DNA from 2 places in the Paenibacillus sp. O199 genome. Region 1 is predicted to be linked to the other one. Evidence: riboswitches for the same ligand, from Rfam matches in the RefSeq annotation. Region 1 holds a riboswitch; the other holds the start of a gene.

The links. A riboswitch is a leader RNA that binds a small molecule or an ion and turns the genes downstream of it on or off. The one in region 1 is predicted to bind cyclic di-AMP.
Region 2: another riboswitch for cyclic di-AMP. It lies ahead of A6049_RS11510 (C40 family peptidase); the one in region 1 lies ahead of A6049_RS26870 (3D domain-containing protein).

Annotation. Positions count from the first base shown of each region.
Region 1 is NZ_LGRP01000031.1:10,079-14,716, forward strand. Features, by position in the region: gene A6049_RS26860 (HD domain-containing protein) at 1-1, shown strand, start outside; gene A6049_RS26865 (TatD family hydrolase) at 330-1,100, shown strand; cyclic di-AMP (ydaO/yuaA leader) riboswitch at 1,342-1,595, shown strand; gene A6049_RS26870 (3D domain-containing protein) at 1,869-3,053, shown strand; gene rnmV (ribonuclease M5) at 3,210-3,755, shown strand; gene rsmA (16S rRNA (adenine(1518)-N(6)/adenine(1519)-N(6))-dimethyltransferase RsmA) at 3,760-4,638, shown strand, end outside.
Region 2 is NZ_LGRP01000006.1:196,962-201,599, forward strand. Features, by position in the region: gene A6049_RS11495 (X2-like carbohydrate binding domain-containing protein) at 1-195, opposite strand, end outside; tRNA gene A6049_RS11500 (tRNA-Leu) at 526-609, opposite strand; gene pelA (pectate lyase) at 728-1,687, opposite strand; cyclic di-AMP (ydaO/yuaA leader) riboswitch at 2,101-2,232, shown strand; gene A6049_RS11510 (C40 family peptidase) at 2,238-2,702, shown strand; gene A6049_RS11515 (carboxymuconolactone decarboxylase family protein) at 2,807-3,136, opposite strand; gene A6049_RS11520 (hypothetical protein) at 3,254-3,472, opposite strand; gene A6049_RS11525 (hypothetical protein) at 3,596-3,925, opposite strand; gene A6049_RS11530 (xanthine phosphoribosyltransferase) at 4,024-4,605, opposite strand.

The DNA.
Region 1 (4,638 bases):
AATGATGCGCAATGCTGTTCAAGAATCATGATGTAAAAAAGCTTTCGAAAAGAGCTATTTTTCATGATACAGTAATCTGCTTTAATGGAGAGTACATGTAGATCGACATAATTTTGTAATCAAAGTAATTAGAATACAACCCGATTGCCTAAAAATGAGCACATATAGATATGAAGGAACTTGTTCGTTCTACATGTTGTGCTCAACAAACAATGAAAGAAATATAAAAAAAACATGATCCAATTTAGTAATAGTTATGTTCTGGTTAAGACTGCAGGATGGATTAAATAGAGATAGTCGTTTATTCGACATGAAGGGAGAAATACAGCATGATGTTGTTCGACACACATACACACCTGGATGCACCACAATTCGACGAGGACCGCGAGGAAATGATTCAGCGTGCTGTGGATGCAGGCGTTGGTCGCATGATTAATGTGGGCTTTAACCGGGAGACCATTCCAACCACGATGAAGCTGGCTGAAACCTATGATTTTATATATGCTGCCGTAGGCTGGCACCCAGTGGATGCAATCACAATGCAAGAGGGTGATATGGAATGGATTGCATCTTTATGCAAGCATGAAAAAGTGGTAGCCATCGGTGAAATTGGTCTAGACTATTACTGGGACACTTCACCGAAAGAGGTTCAACATCGCGTATTACGACAACAGATTGGTCTTGCCCGTGAGTTGAATATGCCGATTGTCATTCACAACCGGGATGCGCATGAGGATATTGTAAAGATTCTGCGTGAAGAGAAAGCTGGAGAAGTAGGCGGTGTCATGCATTCCTTCTCTGGCAGCTGGGAAACGGCGAAAATGTGTCTGGATTTAGGCTTTCATCTTTCCTTCGGAGGGCCAATCACGTTCAAAAATGCAAAGCAGCCCAAAGAGGTACTTGAGAAGGTTCCTATGGACCGATTGTTCATCGAAACGGACGCTCCTTATTTGACACCGCACCCTTATCGTGGAAAACGAAATGAGACAGCGCATGTACGTCTGGTTGCAGAAGCAGCAGCGGAAATTAAAGGCATTTCGGTAGAGGAAATTGCAGCAATAACGACCAAAAATGCCATGGAACGATTTGGGATTCGTTAAAAGATCGAGCAAAACGGGTGAAAAAGTGAGTTAGGCGGAGTTAATTTGCTTTTTGATCCAAATAAATCAAGAATATTACAATATTTTAACCAAATATTTAGAAAAACGTACTTGAACAACGCTTTACAACATGCATAGAAACAGGATATCATCTTTTCAGTGAATTGTTGTGCGGAAAATTGGACAGATGTTCGGGGGATGAACAAAGGGACACTTTCCGATGAAACAACATTACTTTCATGAATCAGTCTCGCTGAGTCTCCGTTAACGGAGAGCGGGGGAACCAATAGGGCTTAAACATCGGTGTTTGCAGCCGATGCGCAACATGCACTGACCCAAAAGCAGCGTATGAATCTGCGAAGCCGTATTTGATTTCTTCTTTGGGTCTCGGGGTGAATTCAAGGGCGTCCGCCATGAGCGGATGACCGGAGATAGGGCGGCTCTCTTTCGCCCGAACCCGACAGCTAACCTCGCAAGCGGAAAAAGAGAGGCAACCTCGTGCATGAATTTCCGATATTCAGAATCATTCGGAAGCCACGAAAGAGTTCCTCTTAAACTCTTTCTTTGGCTTTTTTGTTTTTGAATAAAAGAAATACTGTCATCATACGGTAAGTATTCAGGAGGATGACATCATGTTGCGAAGATTGATTCATGGTGCAGAACCGGATTATGTTGGTCCGATCTGTGTTCTGTAGAAAATTTGGTATAGTCGCGTCAAAGACATCATGCATTACTTTAGACGGCGAGGCTATGAAGGAGGACGGAGAAGTGGGCACATTCCAACCAGAAGAGACCCATGAGTCACGATCATCCAGTAAGTCTTTCGCGTTGCGGTGGAAGCATGAGAACTTGCGTCAAATGGCATTGATCGCGATTTTCTCAATTGCGCTTACAATCATGATCTTGTTAGTCGTTTACGGTCAGGCCGGGAAACAAATTTCACTGGTTATTGATGGCAAAGCTCAAGCGGTAGAGACTCGTACAGGAATGCTTCAGGAAATGCTGGAGGAGCAGTCAATCACAGTCAGCCCTCACGATCAGGTATCCATGCCCTTGAATGGGGCGATCACAGATGGAGACCGCATCGTTATTGAGCGGGCCGTTCCAGTTAATATTACGGCAGACGGGGACACCAAGACTCTGTATACAACCGATTCATCGGTAAAAGATGCGATTAAAAAATCAGGTATTCAAATTGCAAGTGAAGACAAAGTATATCCGGCGCTTGGAACCACTATTGAAGCGGATATGAAAATCCGTGTAGTGCGGGTAACAAAGCGTACGGTGGAAGTGGAACATCCGATTGCTTATAAAGTGATCAAAACGGCTGACCCTAGCTTGTACAAAGGCGACAATCGTGTCGTTGTGAGCGGTAAAGAAGGCACACTTGTACAGCATATTGAAAAAGTGTTTCAGGATGGAGAATTGGTCTCCAAAAAAATGGTGGGTAAATCGGTCGCAACGAATCGCGTCGATAAAGTGATTGCCATTGGTACCAAAGCCAAACCTGTTGTGAAAGAGCCAGTGATTCAGACGGTATCGGCGCAGACTTCCACGACAAAAACAGCAACAACCACGAACTCGAAGAAAACCGCTGCTTCGGGCAGCAAAGTAATTACCGTCTCAGGCAGTTCTTTTAAATATTCAAAAGTCTTGAAAAATGTATCCATGACGGCATACTCTTCTGAAGAGCCTGGTATCGGCACAAAAACAGCTTCAGGTACTCGGGTAACTGAGGGACGTACCATTGCGGTTGATCCCAAAATCATTCCGATTGGCTGGTGGGTGTATATCGAGGGCCTTGGCTTCCGTCGTGCGGAAGACACAGGTGGTGCCATTAAAGGCAACAAAATTGATGTGTATTATGATAGTGTGAAGCATGCCCTGAACTTCGGACGGAAGAAAGGCAAGACGGTATATGTGATTGGTCCGGTGAAGCCGGAAGCGAACTAAAATCGTTTTACTTTGAAATGGGAATGCTATAAAATATAAGCATGAATGATTCATGCGGAATATGCGGCGGAGGGGTCTGAATTCAGTCTCCCCCGCCGTTTGGCAGAGAAGAGGGATATTCCTCTTCTTTTTGCGTTAGAAAGGAAGAAATGGAACATGATAAAAGAAGTGATCGTGGTAGAAGGCCGTGACGATACCGTAGCCATTCGACGTGCGGTTCAGGCAGATACGATCGAGACTGGTGGGTCCGCCATCAACCAGCGCATTCTAAAGCGGATCGCACTTGCTCAAGAGAGACGTGGTGTCATCGTACTGACAGACCCGGATCATGCTGGTGAACGTATTCGTAAAATCATCGCCAATAAAGTACCTGGTTGCAAGCATGCTTTCATTCCGGAGGCAGATGCTACGCGCAAAGGCGACATCGGAGTGGAGAACGCTTCACCGGAGGCGATTCGTCATGCATTAGCACGTGTACACACGTCATATGAAGGCGCACCAAGTTTGATCGATTGGGAGGATCTGATTGCGGCGGGACTGATTGTGCACCCACAGGCTGCTGCACGTCGTATGGAGATGGGCAATCTGCTGGGCATAGGTTATTGCAATGGCAAGCAGTTCCACAAGCGGTTGAGTGTATTCCAGATTACCCGGGAAGAGTTCTCCGAAGCATTATCGCAAATTGAACGTGAAGGATTGTGAGCGTATGAAAGGCATGGAAGAAACCGTAGAAATTGCAACACCCAAACGAACCAAAGAAATTATTCAAAGACACGGATTTTCATTCAAGAAGAGCTTAGGTCAGAACTTTCTGATCGATCAAAATATATTGAACAAAATTGTAAATGCAGCTGATTTGGACGAGTCCAAGGGCGCACTTGAGATCGGACCAGGGATCGGCGCACTCACAGAACGTCTGGCTCGGGTAGCCGGTCCTGTAACGGCTGTAGAGATTGATCAGCGATTGATCCCGATTCTGGGTGAAGTGATGCAGCCTTATCCAAACGTTCGTGTGCATCACGGGGATGTGCTGAAGCTGGATCTAGCTGAGTTGTTCCATACCGATTTTGGAACGGTAGATAAAGTGAGTGTTGTAGCCAATCTGCCTTATTATGTAACGACGCCAATCATGATGAAGCTGCTCGAAGAGAAGCTGCCTGTAGACAGCATTGTGGTCATGATCCAGAAGGAAGTGGCTGAACGCATGGCTGCTGCACCAGGATCAAAGGACTATGGCAGTTTGAGCATTGCGGTTCAGTACTACAGTATGCCGGAATTGGTATGTATTGTTCCGCCCACGGTCTTTATTCCGCAGCCTAATGTGGAATCGGCTGTAATTAAGTTAAAGGTGCGTGAACAACCACCGGTTGAAGTTCCCGACGAGGCACATTACTTCGAAGTCGTACAGGCTTCCTTTGCGCAGCGTAGAAAAACCATCTCCAATAATCTGAAAGCCCGTTTCTTCACGAAGGAGAACAGAGAACAGGCTGATCAGTTGTTGGAGCAGGCCGGTATTCAGCCTTCAAGACGGGGAGAAACATTGAGCCTGCAGGAGTATGCGACACTCAGTACCGTAATGTGGGAA
Region 2 (4,638 bases), on a different contig from region 1:
CTCGGCCGATGTCCAGTTACCCGGCCCGTCATATACCTGCATGCTGTAACTGCTCCAACCCATATACGGCTTTTGGGCCAGACTCTTATCTGCTGCTTGTGCCACATTACCTGTCGTTCCCATAATCCCGAACTGCACCGCCGCAATCATAAATACCATGAAACACATTGCCATCCTTTTTCCGATTCGTTTCAAATTATCCCTACCCCCTCTGAATTTGGTCATTCAAATTCCTGTTGATAGCGCTTCCACACGAGAAGAGAATAGTGGATGAGGCATTCCCAAGATAGGTACAATTCGGTATTTTACGTACAATTAACCTGAAATATAGGGGCAAACCGTCGCAGAACAAACATATTTCCATTAATGGATAAATAAACAAAGGGAAACTTCATTTTTGCTCAAGCCGAGGGAATGGGTTGAAAAGAATCAGGAAAAGCAAAGATCAAAATCTGTAAACAAATAAAAAAGGTTCCTAGAGTGGCAGCAATGCCATTCTAGGAACCTTTTTCGTGTTACATATGATGCGGTCGAGAGGACTCGAACCTCCACGGGGGTTAGCCCACACGGACCTGAACCGTGCGCGTCTGCCAATTCCGCCACGACCGCGTATGTCTTATCTCCGAGAAATTATATCGCGGCGACAAGAGATAATATATCATGTGCAGGTAATTAGTGTCAACAAAAAAAATATAATTTCGCCTTCAATGATAAAGCTTTTTATAAATCATATCTTTGAAGGCCAGTTGCCATACCAGGCATACCCACCTCTTCTTTCCTTATCGATATCGCTGAGTTTGTATTTCACAACCCCATCACGTCCTACGAAGATCGGTTTATCCGTTCCAATTTCGTAAAAACGTGCCCATATTGGCGCTGCACCTGAATCAGCTACGAGTTTGCTATCTCCGTTTTCTCTGACATACTTGTATCCTGTAATTTTCACGTTGTTGAACCAGGCTTCTGCCGCTTGAATGGAAGCCTTAATTTTCGAGTTCGACGGTCTTGTTTTCAAAAACTTTACAATCGTACTGCTCTCTCCAGCACTTAGAGAAGGCACTTCATAAATCCTTGCTCCTGCAGGTTTTAGGGAGCTGGAATCATGCTGCTGTCCCCATGCAGTCAGTTTACCATTTGCTACAACCTGTGTATTGAGAATAGCATCTACACCTTTGGCAACTGATTTTTTACTGCGATCCGCAAGAGAGCTGTCGATGAATGAGAAATCACCTTTACGTGCACCTACTTCATCCAGCATGTACATGACATTAATCATGGCATCGTCGTTGAAGGTAATGTGTTTGTGATAGCCTGAGCTCTGGTATACTTGTGGCCATCCTCCATTGGAGTACTGCATATTTAACAAAAAGTTGATTCCTTTGATGGCAGTAGCCGAATATCGCGGATCATTTGTCTTTTTAAATTCCTTGGCTAATCTTCTAATTTCTGAGTATGTAGCTTTATTATCAATCGTAGATTTGGCCCACTCACCACTTGTTTCTTTGTAATCCTTCTTCCATCCCCCGTCAGGACGTTGATTCTTCAAAATATCTGAGATACTTGCTGTCGTTCCAGATGCGTCTGCAGCAGATACCTTAGCAGCAGGCTGAAATACCATTCCGACAACAGAGAAAATCATTGTACATGCCATTACCAAAGATGCAAACCTTGCTTGTGCCTTCAACATCGTTTAGAACACTCCCCAATTCATTTTCTGCAAACTGTTTTCCTTGAGCGTCTCCCCTCCTTATATTTGTTTTTAAACTCAAACTATTTCTTTTCATCCAATAAGTGGATTAGATAAAAAGAATTCTATGCAAAACAATGAATTTTGTCAATAATTGCAACAATATGTAACAAATTCTTTATCTTAACCTTTAGGTATCGTCTAATCGAAATGTGAGAAAGCCAATAAATTATCCAATTTTTCTCCATTTGAAACAGTAGTTACTTTTTTGTCATCTATTAAAACCCAATATTCGAGTTATTTCTACATAAATAGCGATAATTCCGTTAACATTGAGATGATAAGAAGTGTTCAAAATCGGTTTGACATTTTCGCATTTATGCAATATAGTTTCAAAAGGTTACAAAAACTTAATTATTCATTTGCCGAGTTTCATGTTTGAAAACGGGGGAACCATTTTGGGTGAATTATTCTTATACATAGGAAATATAGGGAACCTTCTACCGAACCCTTAGCTAACTCCGTAGGCATCGAAGGGAGAACAAAAATTTTGAAAAAGCTTATCATCTCCATTTTTGGAGCAGCAGTTCTATTTACATCCGGTGCAGCAAGCACAGAGGCAAGCAGTATCAACAGCGTCGTTAACAACATGACAGGCATACCTTACAAATGGGGCGGCACAACAATGGCCGGATTTGATTGCTCTGGATTTATGAGATATATTTTCAACAAATATAGCATTGAATTACCACGCACTTCCCAGCAACAAGCCAAGGCCGGAACTCCGGTATCCAAAGCTAATCTGCGTACTGGTGACATGGTATTCTTTAATACGATGGGCAATGGCATTTCACATACAGGTGTATATATCGGGGGCGGACAGTTCGCTCATGCTTCAAGCAGCAAGGGTGTCAGCATCACACAATTATCCAATCCTTACTTCAATGATCGTTACGTAACAGCACGCCGGGTAACAGGACAATTTATGTATAACAAAATGCTGGGCAAAATATAAGTTTGATTTGATATAGCGCAAAGAGGAGGCTCCGGGTGAATCCGGGACCTCCTCTTTGTTTGGGGCTTTTGTTTACAAATTCGGTGTGCTGTAGACTTCTATACTTAATGTAAAGCCTTCTGTACTCTCATTGCACCCTGAGACAGCGCATGGCCTCCGCCTACCGCTCCAGCCACAGCAACCGTCTCCATAATCTCCTGATCGGTCGCTCCTTTGGCACGTGCCTCTTCCACATGGTAAAACGTACATACCTCATTGTTCGCAAACAGTCCAATACCCAGCGCAATCAGCTGTTTGGTCTTGGCATCAATCGCCCCTGCCTGAAAGCATTCTCCAGTGAACTCATGATAAGACTTCACCACTGCTGGTAGCACATCGCTTAATTCACCAATCTGATCTTTATAGGCATGAACCTTATCATTCATCAGTGTCATGGTTACCGCACATCCTCTCGGCTGATATGTTACAAGCTCTCACTGTACCTATCTTCTCTCCCGAGAGGTGTAATTATGCCAAAACATCCATGGTAAATGAACCTAAATAGGCATGTCCTATTCTTCGAGCAGGCTCTCGCGTGGTTCGCTGAACAATTGATATCGGTAATTCCGATCAAGCTTGACCACACGACGATTCTGACGGCGAATGAGTACCTGCTCCCCGTCCCAAGCCACTACAATACCTGTCACATCATTGGACTGAATCTCGTCCCGTACTACCCTTACTTTTTCACCCGATAAACGCAGTGCATCCAATTGTGCATCACTGATCATATTTATGGCGCCTACTTTCCCAAAAAAATTATTTACAAAAAGAGACCTAAATGAAAAGTCATTTAGGTCTCACGTGACTGTATTGGACTGTCATGTCATTCGAAAGTATGTCCCGACTGAAAGTTACCGCTGCGCGTGCTCTTTGCTGTCGTTCTTCTCAAACCAAAAATCAAGCACTTTGGCGGACATCACACGTTCTTCAAGGTACTCCACTTGATGCGGTGTAAATTGTTCTTTCCAAGAGAAGGACAACTCTTCGCACAAGCCTACAATCGTCAGCAATTCTGACCAGGCAACGTAGCGTTTGTACCAGAAAAATTGAGGATGTTCAATCATATAGGGATAAAGGTCATCGAATTCCGTATGTTTACAATCCAGGGCACGCTCAAAATGTACTTTCGATTCCGCCAGCTTATCAATAAAAAATTGTTCTGTTGCCGGTTGGTTACCCATGGTGTTGCCTCCTCTCCCTAACATAACCCCATTATAAATGAAATCAGCGGTCATGCAAAGGCATTGTTATAAAAATAGGCACTTTTTCCTTTAAAAAGTCACAATTCGTTATCGTCAAATTGCACGGTGCCATCGTTCAGTGAACGAATGCGCACCAACGCTTCAACCGGGATGCCCTGCTCACGAATAGTGCGCGCTCCGGCCTGAAAACATTTTTCGACCACGACACCGAATCCAACCAGTTCCGCTCCCGAACGTTCGATAATTTTGATGACACCACGAGCGGCATCGCCATTCGCAATGATATCGTCAATAAACAAAATACGGTCATTCTCATGAATATATTCGCGGGACACCATAATATCTGTTACGATCCCTTTGGTAAAAGAAGGTACTCTTTCACAGTAGGCGTCGGGGTCAGCCAAAAGTGTTTTTTTGCGACGGGCAAATACCAGCGGAACACCCAGTTCATGTGCGGCAGCAAAGGCGACCGGAATCCCGGAAGACTCCACTGTAATGACCCGAGTTACACCACTTTCACGAAAACGAGCGGCAAATTCACGTCCCATTTCCATCGTCAATGCAGGATCAATCTGGTGATTCAGCAGACCATCCAGCTTCAGCACCTGATCTGACATGACTACACCTTCTTGTAAAATTCGTTGTTTCAATACTTCCATAATTTGACCTCCCAAGCCTATCCTATGACGTAA